One region of the Brevibacillus aydinogluensis genome, then DNA from elsewhere that is predicted to be linked to it. Evidence: predicted binding sites of a transcription regulator. Region 1 holds the regulator's gene; each other region holds the start of a gene.
The links. Region 1 encodes LexA, which represses DNA repair genes until DNA is damaged. Its sites were predicted from a motif close to CGAACATATGTTCG; they were not measured.

Region 1 (6,639 bases):
GACGTTCATGCCGAAGCCGCTGTTTGGCGTGAACGGTTCCGGCATGCACGCTCACCAATCTCTCTTCCGCAACAAAGAAAATGCGTTCTACGACGAATCTGATCCGCTGGGCCTCAGCCAAACGGCTAAACACTACCTGGCCGGCATTCTGCACCATGCACGCGGATTTGCCGCCATCACCAACCCGCTGGTAAACTCTTACAAGCGTCTGGTGCCCGGCTATGAAGCGCCGTGCTATGTGGCCTGGTCGGCGAAAAACCGCTCCCCGCTGGTACGCATCCCGGCTTCCCGTGGTTTGAGCACGCGGATTGAAGTGCGCAACCCGGACCCGGCTGCAAACCCGTACCTGGCTCTCGCTGTCATGCTGAAAGCAGGGCTGGACGGCATCAAGAAAAAACTGGAGCTGCCGCCGTCGGTGGACCGCAACATCTACGTGATGACCGAAGAAGAGCGCGAAGCTGCCGGCATCGAAAGCCTGCCGGCAACCCTGAAGGAAGCGATCGACTGCCTGAAGGCCGATCCGGTCATCTGCGAAGCGCTGGGTGAGCATGCCCTGGTACACTTCACCGAGGCAAAAGAAATCGAATGGGATATGTTCCGTACCCGCGTCCACGATTGGGAACGCGAACAATACATGAACACCTACTAATCAGCGAACCCCCTTTGCCTGTTGGGGCGGGGAAGTTCCGGGAGTGGGGCCGAGTGATGGCCCTGCTCCTTTTTGTTATTTTTGAGGACGAGGGCGTATGGGCTCCAGAGAGCAAAAAAAACAGCAGCCCCATGGCAGGGGCTGCACAGCGTGTAGACAAAGTCCGCGGCACATGGGAGATCAGGCCCGCTCGCTTGCTTGACGCCCAGCACAGAAGCGAATGATGTCCGCTCCAAAACGAGACGCGGGCAGGGGACAAACATCTGGGTATTTCGAGGAAGTGAGACTTGTGTCCCCTGTTGATTCCCGCGTCTTCGTTTTTCAGCTGAGCAGGTCGTCAAAGGAGCTCGCTTGGCCCATCCCGCCATGCGATGAACATTGTCTTCCGCTTCGGTTGATGAATAGGCAGGCCTTTCGGCCTGGAGATCATTTTTTGTGGACGCTAACTCAATGAACCGTTTGTCTTCAGTCTGAGCAGCCCCATGGCAGGGGCTGCGTTATGATTGTTCGTTTTCCAAACGTTTCTTTTTCACCCATTCATTCCAGTATTCAACTTCCTCAGCGCCTTCACCTAAAACTTCAATTTCGCCTATACAATATTCACAGATGTTATAGATTTCTCCATCGCGGAGAATGGAGCACTTCTTTGGTCTCAAATGCTCGATTTCGCACCAAAAAGAAAGTTTCTTGCAATGTTCGCATCTTATATCATCGTCTTCCATATTACTTTTGTACCTCCTAAGTATTAATCGACCGTACACTTACAGACGTATTCCAAAGAATACATTAACCATAATGATAAAATATGTCAATTATTATGATTTATGGAAAAAGAAAAATCTGTTTATTTTTACTGATACGTGCATATTGACCAAGATGAGTCATATGAAAAACGAATCCAGGCAGTGATAAACCAGTAATTCGCTTGCTTTCCAGCACGGATGTGAATATGAAATGGAACCGCATGGGGCCGTGTAATTTTGCAGCCTGGCTGGCTTCTGCAAAAATGTGGACGAGAATATATAGAAGGATGCAACGATTGGCGAGGTAATCCGTATATCCTAAGAGAAAGGAGTGTGCCCGATGGAAATACTGCTGTGGATTGTCATCGTGGCGTTGTTTGTCGCAAGCATCGCCGGTATTTTTCTTCCGGTATTGCCGGATACGATTTTGCTTTGGGCCGGGTTTTTGCTGTACCACTTTGTCCTCGCCGAGCCGGGGGCCGGGCTGCCGGCATCGTTCTGGTGGGGGATGGTGGTGCTGAGTGTGCTGCTGTACGGAGCCGATTTGCTGACCAACATGTACTTCGTGAAGCGGTACGGCGGTTCCAAGTGGTCGTCGATTGCAGCGGCGGTCGGTATCTTTCTCGGGATTTTCCTGTTCCCGCCGTTCGGGATGCTGATCCTGCCGTTTTTGTTTGTGGTGTTGGTAGAGCTGTTCGTATCCAACCAGCCGTTTGAACGGGCGATTAAGGCGGGGGTGGGATCGCTCGTCGGATTTCTCGGCAGCGCAGTCGTCAAGGTCGTCCTGCAAATCGTGATGATCATCTGGTTTTTCATCGCCGCCCTGTAGATCATGCTCCAAGGGGGCGAGATGCAATTCCTGCACCGGATCGTGCCGGTCTGACAGCGCCATAGAAAAAACGAGCCCGTATCTTTCGACGATGGTCGGGAAAGATACGGGCTATTCGTTTTCCTAGTGAATCAACCGGTACACTCCGATGACTTTTCCCAGAATGGTGACCGAGTCCAGGATGATCGGCTCCATCGTGGAATTCTCCGGCTGCAGGCGGAAGTGGTTTTTCTCCTTGAAGAACCGCTTGACGGTGGCTTCGTCCTCATCGGTCATCGCCACGACAATGTCGCCGTTGTTGGCCACGTTTTGCTGGCGCACGATGACGTAGTCGCCGTCGAGGATGCCTGCCTCGATCATGCTGTCACCCGACACGCGAAGCATGTACACCTTGTCCGAGGTGACAATGTGTTCCGGCAGGGGGAAGTAATCCTCCACGTGTTCCACGGCCGTAATGGGCTGCCCGGCCGTTACCTTCCCGATGACGGGCACGCGCACGACGGATACTTCATAGTCATCCTGATAGCGGTCGCCATCGGTCAACAGCTCAATCGCGCGCGGCTTGGTGGGGTCGCGCCGAATCAATCCTTTCTTTTCCAGACGGGCCAGGTGACCGTGGACGGTGGAGCTGGAGGCCAACCCGACGGCCTCGCCAATTTCACGAACGGACGGCGGATATCCCTTGTCGCGGACTTCCTTGCGAATGAAATCGATAATGGCTTGTTGTCTGCTGGATAGCTTGGACATGGACCACACCCCTGTTTTCTCGAACATGTTTTCTATATTGTACCATGGGATCTTGCGTTCGACAAACGTTAGTTCGATTTCGCTTGACACAAAACACATGTTCGCATTATGATGAAAACAAGAATATAGAACGTATGTTTGCAGGGGGATGGTATCATGCATGCTGTATCCGCACACAACCGTTTCACCAAAAAACAGGAGCGCCATAGCCGCACTGGTGTGAGACGCGGTGGGGCATTGATCTTTTTCGTGGTATTCTCTCTCTTTTTTTACTTCCTGACAGAACTTGTGTTCGCATCGGAGTCGTCGTCGATCGTGCCTGTGAAGGTAGTGACCGTTCAGAAGGGTGACAGCTTGTGGAAAATTGCCGTTGAGCACCAGGACGAAGCCGACATGGAGGTGCGCGAACTGGTGTACGCGATCAAAAAGATGAACCGACTGGACAACTCCGACATATACCCCGGACAGCGCCTGGCTGTTCCCGTCGGAGAGTAGACGGCAGCCAAGACAGCGGAGCAGGCCAGCGTATATCCTTTCGCTTGCGTTGTGCCGCCGATGTGTTATAATAGAGCGGCATTACAGAGAGTAGGGGGAGAGGCTGTGGTAACCGACGCGGAAATCAAACGGATCAACGAGTTGGCCAAGAAATCCCGCGAACAAGGCCTGACCGACGAAGAAAAACAGGAGCAGCAGGCACTGCGGCGCAAGTACATCGACGCTGTCAAGGCGTCCCTGCGGGCTAACCTGGAATCGATCCGCTATGTGGAAGATCTTGAGGACAACGGTCCCAAACATTAAGATAACGTGTACTGGCACAAAAAGGCATCCACGCGCTTCGCTTGGATGTCTTTTTCTACGACGAAACGGAGCGAACAGGGAGGAATGCGCATGTCGTGGCTTGTTGTGGCAGTGGGGGGCGCTGTCGGATCAATCGTGCGGTATGGATTGGGCCTGGTGCTGAATCAGCCGGGCTGGCCGGCAGGTACGTGGGGAGCCAATGTTGTCGGCTCGTTTTGCATCGGTCTTTTGTACGCCTGGGGAAAGGAGCGGGGGTTTCTCCCGCCGGAGCTGTACCTGCTTTTTACCACCGGGCTGTTGGGCGGCTTTACGACCTTTTCTACCTTTTCTCTGGAGGTCATCACCTTTTTTGGCGACGGGAACATTGGACGCGGATTGGCGTACGTGCTGCTCAGCGTCGGCATTGGGCTGTTGGCCTGCGGAGCCGGAGTCTGGCTGGGCCGGCATGTGGGCTGACGCCAGCGCGTTTGAAGCGAAGGGAGGATGGACGTGACGATTCGGCATCCCGATTACGAACAGGAACAAAAGCGGCTGGATGAAACGGTGTCCGCCATTGAACGGGAGATCGAGATACTGCGCGAGGAAGTAAGGGAAGTGACCGACGACTACGTGAAGCAGGTGGTCGGGTACAAAAAGGCCAAGGAACTGCGGTATCTGGAAGACCAGGGGAAGGACAAACCTTACTTCGGCCGGGTGGACTTTCTCAAGGATGAGACATACGAACTGGACATCGTCTATATCGGCAAGCGCGGCATTGTCCGCAGCGATACGTTTGATGCGCTGGTCGTGGACTGGCGGGCTCCGATTGCCAGCCTGTACTACAGCGGCGAAAGCAAGGACGCCTTCTACCGGACCGACAAGGGCATCGTCCGTGGAGAAGTTCGCCTGAAGCGCAACTTTGCGATTGAGAAGGGAAAGATTACCGGCATCTACGACGGGGCGGTCAAGGAGACGATCCGCCGGGGTATCGGCCATCCCGACGAGTTTCTCGAGGAAGGGTATATCGATGAGTTCCTCGCCGCCAATCTCAACCAGACCAACGACAGTCGGCTGAAGGACATCGTGGCGACCATCCAGTCCGAACAAAACGACATCATTCGGGCGGACAAAGACCGTCCCATCGTCGTCCAGGGGGTGGCCGGGAGCGGGAAGACCACCATCGCGCTGCACCGCCTCTCCTACCTGATCTACAACTACCAGGATACGATGATGTCGAAAAAATTCATGGTGTTTGCGCCGAACCGCCTGTTTCTGAACTACATATCGGACGTGCTTCCGGAACTGGGGGTGGATGACGTCCAGCAGGCCACGTTCTTGGACTGGGCGGCCAAGCTGGCCAAGCCGCTTCTGCCCAAAGGCTGGCGCATCACCGACCCGCAGAAGCTGCTGCGCCTGTTTTTTGAGGAAGGACAGGACCTGAGGGAACGTGAGATAACGCAGCGCCGCCTGCGGTTTAAAGGTTCGCTCGCCTGCAAGACGGCTTTGGACAACTACCTACGCTATCTGGCCGAGCAGGAGATCCCGTTCAAGACATTGAGTTTTGTCTACAGCCGGACCCAACAGGTCTTTTCCATCAGCAAAGAGACGATCAGGGAACTGTTTACCACCGTATTCGGCCACCTGCCTTACCGAAAGCGCCTCGAGGCGCTGCGCAAGCATCTGAAGCAGGAGATGAACAAGCAGCTGTTTGCCCATTTGCGCGAGATGCGGATTGATTTGGACAAACAGGGTTTGACAAGGTTTGAGCGGATGATGGAACAGATTCTGGAGAAGTACTTGTCGTCCTTCCCGCAGGTGGATGTATTCGCGGCGTACCGGAAGCTGATCACGGATGAGACGCTGCTCAGACGCCTGGCGCCGGATGACGTGGAGGACAGCGTCATTGCGGACGTCTGTCAATCATCGGAGGCGCTTTTTGCCAACGAGCGGATCGAGCCGGAAGACGTGGCGCCGCTGTTGTACCTGCGCCATCTGGTGGACGGGCTCGAACAGGCGGGGCAGTTCGACCATACGGTGGTGGACGAGGCGCAGGATCTGAGCGCCTTGGAGATTGCTGTGATCGCCCTGGTGACGAAGCGGCAGTCCTTGACCGTGGTGGGCGACATCGCACAGGGCATCCACGGCTACCGGGGCCTGCAGACGTGGGACGAATTGACAGGCGGTGTGTTTGTCCAGCCTCCCGCTGCGTATTACACGCTGGCGCAAAGCTATCGGTCCACGATTGAGATCATGCGCTGTGCCAACGAGGTGCTGCGCAGGATTCGCCTGCCCGAGTCGGTGATGGCCAGGCCGGTGCTGCGGCACGGAGAAATGCCGAAGATGCTGTCGTATGCGGCTCCGGCCGAAAAGTGGGAACAAACGGCACGGCTTGTCCGGGAATTGCAAGAAGAAGGCTTTCAGACCGTCGCCATCGTCACCAAGACAGCCGAAGAGAGCAAACAGGCGCACAAGGCGCTGCGCGGCGCGATCAGCGAACTGGTCCTGCTCGGCTCCAAAGACAGCCGATACCCCGGCGGTGTAACGGTCATGCCGGCGTATCTGACCAAAGGGCTGCAGTTTGACGCAGTGATCCTCTTGGATGTGGAGCGATACACGGACAGCGAGTGGGACGCCAAACTGCTGTACGTGGCGATGACCCGTCCCGTTCACCGGCTGTTGATCCTGCACGAAGCGGGCCGAATCAGCCCGCTGCTGTGCGATGTTCCCGACGAGTTGTTGTCCGTTACATTATAGAAACGCGTTGTTCAATTTTGCTAAACAAAGAAAAGAGCTCTCTGCGCAGATTGTCGTGCAGAGAGCTTTTTCGTTGGAATCAGTGATCCCCGTGATTGCCTTTGGACGGATTGGTGATAACGTAGCCTTCTTCCGGCAGG
Region 2 (6,639 bases), 1.9 Mb from region 1:
CGGCAGCGCCGCCGTCCGCCTGCCGCTGCGGCCAGGCAGTGCCGCGGCCGCTCACCACCACGGCCGCCAGAGCGTATCCGTCCGGGAGAGAATAGGTCCAGGATTGCCCTGCCGCGATCTCAATATCGGCCATCTCCGCGTCGGTCACGAGCCGGATAGGCGCCTGTGGGCCGATCACATGTTTGATCCGGACGCCGTCCGCTTCCTCCACGGGAAACTGTTCATGGTCGTATTGATGGTACGTGGGTGCTTCCTTGACGGCGCGGGCCAGATGCGGTTCAAACCAGATCTGAAACATTTCCGTTCCCGCCGGCAGTTCTTCCGCGTGATAGACGCCCGAGCCGGTCTGCATGACCTGTGCGCCACCGGTCGAGACCTGCTGCAGGTTGCCAAGCGTATCGCGATGCCCCACCGTGCCTGTCAAGACGTACGAAATGATTTCAAAACCGGAGTGGGGATGCAGGGGAATCTCAAACGTGGCCAGCGATTTGGCCCAGGCCCAGTAAAACAGCGGGCCGACGCGCTTGACAGCCGAGTGTTCGTGCGGAAAGCCGATCGGTTTGTTCTCCACGATCTCGCCGCTGCCGAAATGACCTTTACCTTGTTCGTTTGGCGAATAAACAGCGATGTGCATGTGCAGTTCCTCCTTCAACACAGGGATGCGGTCTCCGAAAGCTACCATTTTTCGTGCGATGATCAGAACAGGACGTAAGCGCCGGGGCCGATCAGGGCTACTCCGATTGCCACCGCAATCAGCACCAGGTTGTATTCGTATCCGTTTTGCGTCACCCAGTAGCCGTTGGCGCCGTGAACTTTGACGATTGCCACCAGCATGGTCAGGGCGATCAACAGCGCACCGACCCACGTGCCGACACCGGCGGCAAACAGCAGGCCGCCCACCAGCTCACCCAGTCCGGCCAACAGCGCCATGGTAACGCCCGGCTTCAATCCGATGGACTCCATCCATCCGCCGGTTCCTTTCAATCCGTGGCCCCCGAACCAGCCAAACAGTTTTTGGGCGCCGTGCCCCGCAAACGTCAATCCCACGACCAGACGAATGATCAACAAACCAAGATCCATCATGATGTTCATCTCTCCTTCATATATTTTAATTTTAAATATCTCAAAATCAAGATGTTTGTCCAAAAAGGCCGGCGGGCCTTAGAAGGTCTCCGCCAGTTTTGCTGCCTTTTCCAAGCCTTCCTGCACGATCGCTTCGGCTTTGTCCGGGAATTGGTTGTGCCCCTCCACGATCACGGTGGAGATGTCTTTCACTCCGAGGAAGCCGAGGACGTTTTGTACAAAGTTTACAGCCATTTCAGCCGCCGCAGCCGGACCTTCGGAGTAGATGCCGCCGCGCGCGTTCAGCAGGGCCACTTTTTTGTTGTTCAGCAGGCCAACCGGACCTTCCGGGGTGTATTTAAACGTTTTGCCGGCCTGGCACAGGTAATCAATGTAGGTATGCAGCACGGCAGGCACGGTGAAGTTCCACAGCGGGAAAGCGAACACCACCTTGTCTGCCTCCAGGAACTGATTCAGATACTTGTTCACCAGATCGGCTGCCTTCTGTTCTTCTGCGGTCAGCTCCATGCCTTGGCCGGATTTGTACATGGCGTTGATTTTCGTCACGTCGTAGTAAGGCAGGTTTTCCGCAAACAGGTCCAGTTCCACTACCTCGTCGTTCGGATGGGATTCTTTGTAGCTATCCAGAAACGCGTGGTACAGCTTCACGCTGACGGATTGTTCAATGGGACGGTTGTTGGCTTTCACAAACAGAACTTTGCTCATGCGGTTTCTCCTTTCATTTTGTAAGTCAATAACCTTTGTTTTGTAAATCTTGATTTCAAGATTATTATCTCTCCGCTGTTTTGTCAAGGTCTTTATTGGCTGCGGGCAGCAGGCATTTTCTAAAATCGTTCCTGCGCGGCCCTCCCCAGCTTTTTCAGCAGCGCGATCGCCTGCTGTTTTTCCTCGGCGGTAAGGCCGCTCACAGCCTTTTCGATCGCTTCCTTGTGGGACGGAAAAATATCAGCCAAAAACTGTTTGCCCTGGTCGGTCAGCTCCGCGTAAATGACGCGCCGATCCTCTGCACAGGGCTTGCGTACCAGCAGCTTCTTTTTTTCTAGTTTATCCACAACGTAGGTAATGTTTCCGCTGGAGATCAGGATTTTTTCGCCGATTTGCTGCAACGGTTGGGGGCCTTTATGAAACAGGACTTCCAGGACGCCAAATTCTGTCGGGTTCAATCCATGGCGGCGGATGTCGCGGTTGACATGGGCCGTGACCCAGTTGTAGGAACGGGACAGCGCAATCAGGAGATCAAGTGACTCGTTTCGCTGCTGCGTATCTGTCATAAAGGATGGCCCTCCTTTTTGTTTTGATGTTTAATATCTCTAATTTGAGACAATGGTACACGAGAGGGATTGTCTTGTCAATTAGCCGAGCTGACAGGGGATAGCGGCATGAAAGGCGACACCCCCTGGTGCTTGCGATGCGAGCGGGCAGAGGGTGCCGGCAGTACGGCCTAGTATTCCACTTTGGTGACTTCCTCCAGCGGGCCCAGCGGATTTTCCTTTGCTTCCCGCAGTTCTTTATCCAGCAGTTTTTCGTGGCTTTCGTCGGACAGGTCAAAGAAAAAATACTCGTCTTCGTGATTTTGCTTTTCTCGTTGATCAGCCAATTGAGATCCCACCTGTTTTTCGCTTAGTGTGCGCGAAACAGGGCGGCTCATGCAGCTTGTCTCGGTATGCCTGTCCCATGCCGGGCGCAATCCCAATGTGCGCCGAAGATTGGTTGCGGGGCGGCAGGCGCGTTTCTTGTCTGGGGAAAGGGGCGTGTGTTTTTTCTTTTCAAACATTTGTTTATGTGATAAACTTTTGTTTAGAAAGAGAATGTGATAAGAAACAGGGAATGATGTCGGAAGAAAGGAGGAGGGGCGTGGACAAGGAACAGCTCATCCTGCGCTACATTCGTGAAAATCCGTTTATCAGCCAGCAGGAGCTGGCCGACAAGATCGGCATTTCCCGCTCGGCGGTGGCCGGGTACATCGCCCAGCTCACCAAACGGGGCGAGATCAAGGGACGTGCCTATGTGCTGCGCGACGAAGGGCGGATCGTCTGCATCGGCGGAGCCAACCTGGACCGGAAGGCGCGCGGGAAGCAAAAAGTGCGGCTGCATTCGTCCAATCCGGTGGCCATCACCGAGTCGTGCGGTGGTGTTGCGCGCAACATCGCCGAAAACCTGGGGCGGCTGGGCACAAGCGTCACGCTGATCAGCTGCGTCGGTGAAGACAAAGAGGGCGAATGGATTTTGCAGGAGACGAAAAGACACGGCGTGGACGTCAGCCAGGTATGGCGGCTGCCGGCCCAACGCACGGGCACCTACACCGCGCTTCTGGACATCGACGGGGAGATGGTGGTCTCGCTGGCCAACATGGACATCTACGACGCGCTTACCCCGGAGATGTTTGCAGACAAGTGGTCCCATATCGCGGCAGCGCGGGCCGTTTTTCTCGATACCAATCTGCCGGCGGATTGCCTGGCGTACATCATCCAGCGCTGCAAACAGGAAAACATCCCGCTGTATATCGATCCGGTCTCTTCCGCGAAAGCGAAGAAACTGCCGGAGAGACTGGACGGCGTGGACGCGATCCTGCCCAATCGGGAAGAGGCGGAACTGCTGGCCGGCATGTCAATCACGTCGATCGAGGAGTGCGCCGAGGCGTGCCGTCAGATCCGGGAGCGGGGCGTCAAGCGGGTGGTCGTCACGCTGGGCGAGCAAGGCGTGTACTATCAATCGGCGGAACAGGCGGAGCACCTGGCCCCGTATCCGACAGAGGTGGTGGATGTCACCGGCGCGGGCGACGCATTTGCCTCCGGACTTTTGTACGGCATCGTCAACAATGAACCATTCGGACAAGCCTGCCGCCTCGGATTGGCCGCATCCGCCCTGACCCTGCAGACGGAGCAGTCGGTCTCGCCGCTGCTGCAGCCGGAACAGCTCGCACAAACAGTAAGCCAATATGAAAAGGAGCGATAATCCATGAAACAATATCTCACCTGCACGGAAGAAGTGCGTCACGCGCTGGAGAACAACCAGCCGGTCGTGGCGCTGGAGACGACGATCATCTCACACGGCATGCCGTACCCGCAAAACATCGAAATGGCCAAAGAAGTGGAGCGCATCATCCGCGACAACGGCGCCGTGCCGGCCACCATCGGGATCATGAACGGAAAAATCAAGATCGGGCTGACCGAGGCTGAACTGGAGGAATTTGCCACCAACAAATCGGTGGAAAAAGTAAGCCGCCGCGACTTTCCGTACATTCTGGCGAGCGGCAAAATCGGCGCCACCACTGTAGCCGCCACGATGATCGCCGCGCAGTTGTCCGGCATCCGCGTGTTTGCCACCGGCGGCATCGGCGGGGTGCACCGCGAAGGGGAGATCACCTGGGACGTGTCCGCTGACCTGACCGAACTGGCCCAAACCAACGTGGCCGTCGTCTGCGCCGGAGCCAAGTCGATTCTCGACCTGGGCCGCACGCTGGAATACCTGGAGACGCACGGTGTGCCGGTGGTCGGCTACCGCACGGCCGAGTTCCCGTCCTTCTTTGCCCGCGAGAGCGGCTTTGGTGTCGATTTCCGCCTGGACACGCCGGAGGAAGTGGCGACGCTGATGGACACCAAGTGGCAGTTGGGACTGAACGGCGGTCTGGTCATCGCCAATCCGGTGCCGGAAGCGGACGCGCTGAATCACCGCGAGATCGAAGCCGTCATCGAGCAAGCGCTGGCGGAAGCCAAGGAAAAGGGCATCACCGGAAAGCAAGTGACACCATTCCTGCTCGACCGGGTCAAACAGTTGACGGCCGGCAAGAGCCTGCAGACCAACATCGCTCTGGTGAAACACAACGCGGAAGTAGCGGCGAAGATTGCCGTCGCCTATCACGCCAAGAAAAACTGAAACGGCCCGCAATAACAGCGGCCGCCATTGTGCGCTGTCCAAAAACGGACGGCGCCCTTTTTTTGGCAGAAGATGTTAGCGCAAATGCTTGATATACCCACCCGGGGTATTATATAATGGGCATGTAATAAACAGGAGCCTTGGAGGGAATACTACCAAAAATATACCCCTCGTGGGTATCTTGATGCGGAGGAAGACGCGATGAGCGCGAAAATAAAAGAAGCGACGGTTTCGATTTCCGGCATGACCTGCGCGGCATGCGCGGCCCGGATCGAAAAGGGGCTGCACAAATTGCCCGGGGTGCTGGAGGCAAACGTCAACCTGGCCATGGAGACAGCCACCGTGGAATACGACGCGGGGCAGGTCGGCGTGGACGACCTGATCCGTCAGGTGGAAAAGCTGGGGTATCAAGCGGCTGCCAAGGACGATCAGACTGATGCGGAGACGGTTGACCGCCGGGCGGAGGAAATCGACCGGCAAACCGGGAAGTTTCTCTTTTCCCTGATCCTCTCCCTCCCCCTTTTGTGGGCGATGGTCAGCCATTTTTCCTTCACTTCGTTCATCTGGCTGCCGGAGATGTTCATGAATCCGTGGGTGCAGTTGGCGCTGGCGACGCCGGTGCAGTTCATCGTCGGCCGGCAGTTTTACGTCGGCGCCTACAAGGCACTGCGCAACGGCAGCGCCAACATGGATGTGCTGGTCGCCTTGGGCACATCGGCCGCCTACTTTTACAGTCTCTACCTGGCGGTTCGCTCCATCGGGTCGGGGGCGCACATGACGGAGCTCTATTTTGAGACGAGCGCCGTGCTGATTACGCTGATTCTGCTCGGCAAGCTGTTTGAGGCAAAGGCCAAGGGGCGTTCGTCACAGGCGATTCGCAAGCTGATGGGTCTGAGAGCGAAGACGGCCGTGGTGGTCCGTGACGGCGAGGAGCTGACGATTCCGGTGGAAGACGTGCGTCCGGGCGACATTGTCCACGTGAAGCCGGGGGAAAAGGTGCCTGTTGACGGCATCGTGCTGGAGGGACAGTCGGCGGTCGATGAATCGATGCTGACCGGTGAAAGCGTTCCTGTCGACAAGGCGGCGGGCGACGAGGTCATCGGCGCCACGCTGAACAAACACGGTTTTCTCAAAGTGCGGGCGACCAAAGTGGGCAAGGAGACAGCCTTGGCCCAGATCATCCGGGTCGTGGAAGAGGCGCAGGGCTCCAAAGCGCCCATTCAGCGGCTGGCTGACAGCATTTCCGGCATCTTCGTGCCGGTCGTCGTCGGCATCGCGCTCGTTACCTTCGCCGTCTGGTACCTGCTGGTGACGCCGGGGGACTTCGCCTCCGCGCTGGAGAAAGGCATTGCCGTGCTGGTGATCGCCTGCCCGTGCGCGTTGGGGCTGGCGACGCCCACCTCGATCATGGCCGGATCGGGCAGAGCCGCTGAACTGGGGATTTTGTTCAAGGGCGGTGAACACCTGGAGACGGCCCACAAGCTGGATGTGATCGTGCTGGACAAAACGGGCACGGTGACGAAAGGGGAGCCGGCGCTGACTGACGTGCTGGCCTACGGGATGGAGGAAGCGGAGCTGCTGGCGCTGGTGGGAGCGGCGGAGAAACACTCCGAGCATCCGCTGGCTCAGGCGATCGTCAAGGGCGTTGTCGACAGGGGCGTCACGCTGAGCGGAGCCGCC
Region 3 (6,639 bases), 2.0 Mb from region 1:
CCACGCGTCCGGCAGCGATGCGATGCACGAAAAGGCACAAAAAGTGCTGGCCCTCATTGGCGGCAAGGACAATATCGTCAGCGTGGACGCCTGCATTACCCGCCTGCGGCTGGTCTTAAAGGATGACAAGGTCGTCGATGAAAAAGGCCTGCGCAGTCTCGGGGCGGCCGGCGTGATGAAACTGGGGCAGGGCAGCGTGCAGATCGTCTTCGGTCCCCAGTCGGAAGCGCTGAAGGACGAGATCAAAAAGATGTAAACCTGTCGTCACCGCTCGCCTGACGGCACGATTCCACCCGGCCGCGCCCTGACGTGCCGGGTGGACTGCTTTATAACGGCACAATATTTGTTACTGGGAGGAAGACGATGAAACGATTGTTGGACTGCACAGCTTCCGATTTCTCACGGATGACCGGGCAGGATGTAAAGCGGGCAATCAAGGCCTCTGAAGGGCGAGTGCTGGTAGCCGAAGTGATCTCCTCCGTCTCCCCGCTCTACCCCAGTGTTACCAATGCAGAATTGGCCGCCGCTTTTGGTGCCGACATGATCCTGCTCAACCTCTTTGACGTATTTCAGCCAAACGTGGAAGGACTGACCGCTGCGCCCGATGAGACGGTACATGAGTTGAAACGGCTCATCGGACGGCCCGTCGGCCTCAACCTGGAACCAGTCGACCCACAGGCCAGAGCGGCAGAACAACTGCTCCCCCTGCCCCCAGGGCGGCTGGCCTCGGCGGAAACCTTTGTCGAGGCAAAACGGCTCGGTTTTGACTTCCTCTGCCTGACCGGCAACCCCAAGACCGGAGTGACCAACCGGGAAATCAGGCAGGCGATCCGCACCGCCCGTGAAGTCATGGGCAAAGACGCCTTGATCATGGCCGGGAAAATGCACGGCGCTGGCGTAGCAGATGAAGCCGGTGGCAATTTGATAGAAGAGCAGACGATTGTCCAGTTTATCGAAGCAGGGGCGGACATCATCCTGCTCCCCTCGCCCGGCACAATTCCCGGCATCACGCTTGATGCGGCCAAATCCATGGTCGATCTGGCCCACCGCCACGGCGCATTGGCCCTATTGGCCACCGGCACCAGTCAGGAAGGGGCAGACGAGGCGACCATTCGCCAGATCGCGCTGAACAGCAAAATGGCCGGGGCCGATCTGTATCACATCGGCGACGCCGGTTACAATGGCATCGCTATCCCGGAAAACATCATGCACTACTCCATCGCCGTGCGCGGAAAACGGCATACCTATGTGCGGATGGCCGCATCGGTCCTGCGGTAACGCCAGACAGCACAACGAAGCGGTTTCCCCCGTGGGCTCGTCCGTTTGGGGAAACCGCTTTTTCTCACGGCACCTGCCCGGCAATCGGGGCGGTCAGTGCCGCGTCGCTCTCCCTTTGCAGTTCCCGCTCAAACGACTCCAAGCGACGAAGGAAATCCTGACAGGCAGAAACGCTTTGGGGCTCCATCATCGCTAGCTCGTATGCCAGTGTCCTTTTCCAGATTTCCAACTGCCGCATGTTGGCTTCCCGGACTTCCACCTCTTTCCCCCCTGACCGATCTCTTGCCATATCGCTCTGTGATCTGTTTGTCTCTGTATTTGTCATATCAGCAAAATCAAGCACTGAAACAAGTCGCGCAGTTCGCATTTCAGCTTTCTGGCCAACACCGGCAGGTGATTCGCCTTGAAGTCGTACTCGCCCTTTTCGTATTTCAGATAGGTAGACGCGTTCTTGAAGCCCAGTGATTCCGCCATGTCCTGCAACGTGATTCCCGTTTCGAGCCGTCGCCTTGCGATGAATCCCAGATTGACTTTGTTCAATCAGCATCCCCCTTTATTTGCCAAATTAGCAAATCTTTAACCATTATAATACCGTTTCAATTTTCACAAAGTCAACACGTTCTTTGTTAAATTAACAAAAATTGTGTTTTCCGTTATGGAAAATTGTTAGAATAATTATTGCCATAGCGGAAAGGTTGTGACGAATGATGTCAACAGTCGGTCAACGGATCAAATGGCTCCGGGAACAAAAGCGGTGGTCCCAAATCCAATTGGCCGAAAAACTGCAAATTCACAACACGGTGCTCTCACGGATTGAGTCGGGTGAGAAAAAGAGTGTGGACAACCATCTGCTCTCGAAAGTTGCCGATGTGTTCAACGTCTCCGCCGATTTCCTTCTCGGCAAGACGAATGACCCGACGCCCTCATGGGGAACCCGGAAAAATCCGGAGGAGCATATTTCGTTCTTTGACTTGGAGGGATTGAGCCCATCCGAGATTGAAGAAGTGAAAAAGCACATCGACTATTTGCGGTGGAAAGCCCGACAGTCGGACAAACCATGACCGGCAGGGGCAGGACGTGTCTTACCAAACACTGTCCCGTGCACGGCGTTTTCTTTTCGCACAATACCGAACATATGTTCTGTTTCTTGCAAAGGAGGAATGCACATGCTCCGCGATTACAAACAAACGGAACTGGAAAAATGGGTGGGCGCTTTTTATGCCAGACTGGGGATGCGACATGCGGGAGATTTGCGCGAGGAAACGGTCGCCGAAGCCCTCGGCATTGAGCTTGTGTACCGTCCTTGTCCATCGATGCGGTACGAAGCCGGCGGCTATCGCTGCATCACGATCAATTCCGCCCTGCCCCGGCCAATCCAGCGTGAGCAGTTTTTTCATGAGCTGGGGCATATATTGCGCGGACATACCGGGAAACAGCTGGAGATGAGAAAATCGTTCCGCGACCTGCAGGAGGCCCAGGCTTCGCAGTTTCAACTTTACGCGGCTCTGCCGTTTTTCATGGTATCCAGGTTGAGACTGACCGACTGCCAGACTCATCCGGCCTGCTTGCTGGCCCAGGAGTTTGGCGTAACCCGGCAGCTGGCGGAAAAGCGGCTCGCTCAGATTCGCCGCCGCATCATCAGCGAACGCCTGCACCGCCAGTTCGTCGCCCGCCTCCACGGCAGGGGCCCGCGTCCGGCTTGAGATGCGCGGCGCAGCCGAAGCACGTCCGAAACAGTCCCTTGCAGGGAACGGCCTCGCATTGAACGATGCGGTCCTTTCCAAGCAAATCAGCGCCGTACACAATGTCCGGCGCTTTGTTCGTAAGTCCGTTCAGTTGACTGTTTTCTGATCCAGTTCGATCCACTCTTGTGCCCATTTCTCGATGCCTTTGATGATCGGTTCCAGTGCGCGTCCTTTATCCGTAAGCGAATATTCCACCCTCACCGGAGCGGAATCCGTATAGACTTCCCGATGCACCAGTCCTTCCTTCTCCAGATCCTTCAGCCGTTCCGACAAAAGCCTGCCGCTGATCGGAAGCGCCACTTCAATTGAACAAAAACGCTGCGGTCCCAAAAGAAGCTGGTGCAGGATCAGCCCTGTCCAGCGTTTGCTCAGCAGATGCATGGCTTTTTCAAACTTCGGGCACAGAGAAGACTGCTTCATGGAAATCACCCCATTCTCCATTCAGTATATCGCTCTTTTTTCCTTGCATCAAAATCTGGCCCGCAACCATCCTAGTGAATGGAAACATACGGAGGTGAGTGCTGCATGCCCGATCAAAAAGAGAGAGCCATGGCCATTTTTGAAGTGGAAGACAGGATTCCGGTCGGTTCCATAGACAAGACCCGAGCCGAAATGCCCGATCGCTCCGAACAATATCCCATTCCGGCCCCCCGTCCCGTCCCCTGGGAGGAGGCCTGAGCACATACGGCCTTCCCGCTCCATGTGGCAGGGAAAGGCCGCTTTGTGTGGGTCGCCAACCTATTTTTTCCAAAAGTGCCTGGTCGCGGCAGGCACATAACTTGCCAACGTTGATGGGACAATATCGCTAGGTAAAGGGAAGCCTATTGTCACAAAGGAGGGCAGGTTACCATGAAGCGCCTTACCATTTTGTCCGCTGTCTTGCTGCTCGTAACCATCGTGTTGGGGCATGCGGCTGCCCATCCCGATACGGCGTACCACTTTGGCTTTAAAAAGAGCAGGGACGGCAAACTTCCTTCCATTGACCAGGAAGGATTCAAATCCGTTGTGGAGAAGCACGGGGCTATCTTTTTGGGAGATACGACCAAAAAAGAACTGTATCTGACCTTTGACAACGGGTACGAAAACGGCTACACCGCGCAAATATTGGACACGCTCAAGGCCAAAAAGGTGCCGGCCATCTTTTTCGTGACCGGACATTACGTAAAAGACCAGCCCGACCTCATCAAACGGATGGCAGCCGAAGGGCATCTGATCGGAAACCACTCCTGGAGCCACCCCGACATGACGAAACTTTCCAACGAACGCATCCGGGAAGAGCTGGAGAAGGTACAGACGGAAGTAGCCCGGATCACTGGTCAAAAAGAGATGCGCTTTTTGCGTCCGCCAAGGGGAATTTTCAGTGACCGCTCCCTTGCGGCCTGCAAGCAGCTGGGCTATACCAGCATCTTCTGGTCGATTGCCTACAAAGACTGGGACACCAAGGTGCAAAGAGGCTGGCGGTACGCGTACGACAGCGTCATCTCACAGCTTCACCCGGGTGCCGTCATCCTGCTGCACGCCGTCTCCCGCGACAACGCAGAAGCGCTGGGTGCAATCATCGACGAGGCGCGCAAACGGGGGTACGAATTCAAGAGCCTGGATCAGCTGGTTCCGCACAATCCCTCGACACCTGTTCCGTAAAGCGGCCTGCCAGCAAAGGGCTGATTGCCGCCTGTCTCAAGCACAAATACGCCCATACAGGGGTTGCACCCATGAAAAAGCCGTCTCCCATCAGAGAGACGGCTCAGATTGAAGACAAACTGTTTATTTAGTAAGCGTCCACAAGAAAACGATTTTCATAATTTCCAGGCCGGAAGGCCTGCACATTCATCAACCGAAGCTGAAGACAACGTACATCGCATGGAGGGATGGGCCAAGCGAGCTCCTTTGACGACCTGCTCAGCGGAAAAACGAAAGACGCGGGGATAAACAGGGGGCACAAGTCTCACTTCGTCGAAACACCCAGATGTTTGCCCCCTGCCCGCGTCGCGTTTTGGAGCGGACATCATCCACTTCTTTGCTGGGCGTCAAGAGAGCGAGCGGGCCCGATCACCCATGCGCCACGGACTTTGTCTACATGCTGAGCCGTCTCCCATCAGAGAGACGGCTTTTTGCCCAGGTTCGCTTTCGTTTCAGCATCTTCACGTTTTTCTTTATAACAATCCATGCATAGCTCGTTGTTGTTTTCAATTTCATACTCCGTCAGACGAACCCGACATACTCGACATTGTCTTTCGGTTAATACCAAATTCAATGAGTATACCCCTTTCTTCTCACGGTCGTCATTGTCATTGACATTGTATCCCATAATGAGGGGAAATGAATCCGCTCGATGTTAAAATTGTGTGAATTATTAAATAAGTATTATTCCCATTTATTTACAATGGATTGGTGTAGATCCTTTCAATTAATTCGTGGATGGGGCTGTTATTCCCGATCGTTTCATAATATTTTCCATACAGTTCAGAGTGCGAATAATACTCAGTGCCACGCCTAAGAACCAATTTCCTGTCTTACTCTCCACATAAAAAGAAAAAACCTTGGATTCCCAAGGTTTTTCATGGAATGGCGTCCCCGAGAGGACTCGAACCTCCGACACGCAGTTTAGGAAACTGCTGCTCTATCCAGCTGAGCTACGAGGACGTATTGCACCTACTCTAATTAATTATATGAGGGAAGTCGATTTTTTGCAATTGGGAGGACCAGGGATGATGCCCTGGTCCTGACGTTTCATCAGCTATGGGTAAACTGTTCTTCCTCCGTGGAGCCTTTCAAGGCCGTGGTCGACGAGGTGCCGCCGGCGATCACCTGGGCCACTTCGTCAAAGTAGCCGGTGCCGACCTCGCGCTGGTGGCGGGTCGCGGTATATCCGTATGGCTCGCTCGCAAACTCCGCCTGCTGCAGCTCGGAGTAGGCGGCCATGCCGCGCTCGCGGTAGCCTCGGGCCAGCTCAAACATGCTGTGGTTGAGCGAGTGGAAGCCAGCCAGGGTGACGAATTGAAACTTGTACCCCATCTCGCCCAGCTCATCCTGAAAACGGGCGATCGCAGCTTCATCTAGCTTCCGTTTCCAGTTGAACGACGGGGAGCAGTTGTACGCCAGCAATTTCCCCGGGAATTGTGCGTGAATGGCTTCAGCAAACCGGCGCGCTTCCTCCAGATTGGGCTCCGAGGTTTCGCACCAGATCAAATCGGCGTACGGCGCGTAGCTGAGGCCGCGCGCGATAGCCGCATCCAGCCCGCCGCGCATGCGGAAGAATCCTTCGGGTGTGCGCTCGCCGGTGAGGAACGGCTTGTCGCGGTCGTCGATGTCGCTGGTGATCAAAAAGGCTCCGTTGGCATCCGTACGAGCGATGATCACGGTCGGTACGCCCATCACATCAGCGGCAAAGCGGGCTGCGATCAGATTGCGAATGGCCAACTGCGTGGGAATCAGCACTTTTCCGCCCATGTGGCCGCACTTTTTCTCCGAAGCCAGCTGGTCTTCGAAGTGAACGCCGGCGGCTCCCGCTTCGATCATGCTTTTCATCAGTTCAAACACGTTGAGCGGTCCGCCAAAACCAGCTTCCGCATCAGCCACGATCGGCGCAAACCAGTAGATGTCGCCGGTCCCTTCC

Region 2: a site for LexA is predicted at 2,851-2,864, ahead of Q7F15_RS19000 (carbohydrate kinase). Genes of this name have one in related genera too.
Region 3: a site for LexA is predicted at 2,407-2,420, ahead of Q7F15_RS20365 (ImmA/IrrE family metallo-endopeptidase). Genes of this name have one in related genera too.

The regions. Positions count from the first base shown of each region.
Region 1 covers NZ_OY569118.1:1,929,064-1,935,702, forward strand. Annotated here, with positions in the region: gene glnA (type I glutamate--ammonia ligase) at 1-649, shown strand, start outside; gene Q7F15_RS09425 (hypothetical protein) at 1,147-1,371, opposite strand; gene Q7F15_RS09430 (DUF456 domain-containing protein) at 1,733-2,221, shown strand; gene lexA (transcriptional repressor LexA) at 2,345-2,968, opposite strand; gene yneA (cell division suppressor protein YneA) at 3,125-3,463, shown strand; gene Q7F15_RS09445 (DUF896 domain-containing protein) at 3,569-3,766, shown strand; gene crcB (fluoride efflux transporter CrcB) at 3,857-4,222, shown strand; gene Q7F15_RS09455 (HelD family protein) at 4,256-6,499, shown strand; gene Q7F15_RS09460 (HesB/IscA family protein) at 6,579-6,639, opposite strand, start outside.
Region 2 covers NZ_OY569118.1:3,837,502-3,844,140, reverse strand. Annotated here, with positions in the region: gene Q7F15_RS19025 (pirin family protein) at 1-634, opposite strand, end outside; gene Q7F15_RS19020 (DoxX family protein) at 697-1,083, opposite strand; gene Q7F15_RS19015 (FMN-dependent NADH-azoreductase) at 1,162-1,788, opposite strand; gene Q7F15_RS19010 (MarR family winged helix-turn-helix transcriptional regulator) at 1,908-2,354, opposite strand; gene Q7F15_RS19005 (hypothetical protein) at 2,525-2,680, opposite strand; gene Q7F15_RS19000 (carbohydrate kinase) at 2,938-4,038, shown strand; gene Q7F15_RS18995 (pseudouridine-5'-phosphate glycosidase) at 4,042-4,959, shown strand; partial or broken gene Q7F15_RS18990 (heavy metal translocating P-type ATPase) at 5,116-6,639, shown strand, end outside.
Region 3 covers NZ_OY569118.1:4,069,596-4,076,234, forward strand. Annotated here, with positions in the region: gene nagE (N-acetylglucosamine-specific PTS transporter subunit IIBC) at 1-256, shown strand, start outside; gene Q7F15_RS20345 (DUF7916 family protein) at 364-1,278, shown strand; gene Q7F15_RS20350 (hypothetical protein) at 1,343-1,537, opposite strand; gene Q7F15_RS20355 (helix-turn-helix domain-containing protein) at 1,600-1,818, opposite strand; gene Q7F15_RS20360 (helix-turn-helix domain-containing protein) at 1,983-2,339, shown strand; gene Q7F15_RS20365 (ImmA/IrrE family metallo-endopeptidase) at 2,445-2,981, shown strand; gene Q7F15_RS20370 (winged helix-turn-helix transcriptional regulator) at 3,111-3,443, opposite strand; gene Q7F15_RS20375 (hypothetical protein) at 3,549-3,701, shown strand; gene pdaA (delta-lactam-biosynthetic de-N-acetylase) at 3,873-4,664, shown strand; tRNA gene Q7F15_RS20385 (tRNA-Arg) at 5,590-5,666, opposite strand; gene aceA (isocitrate lyase) at 5,757-6,639, opposite strand, start outside.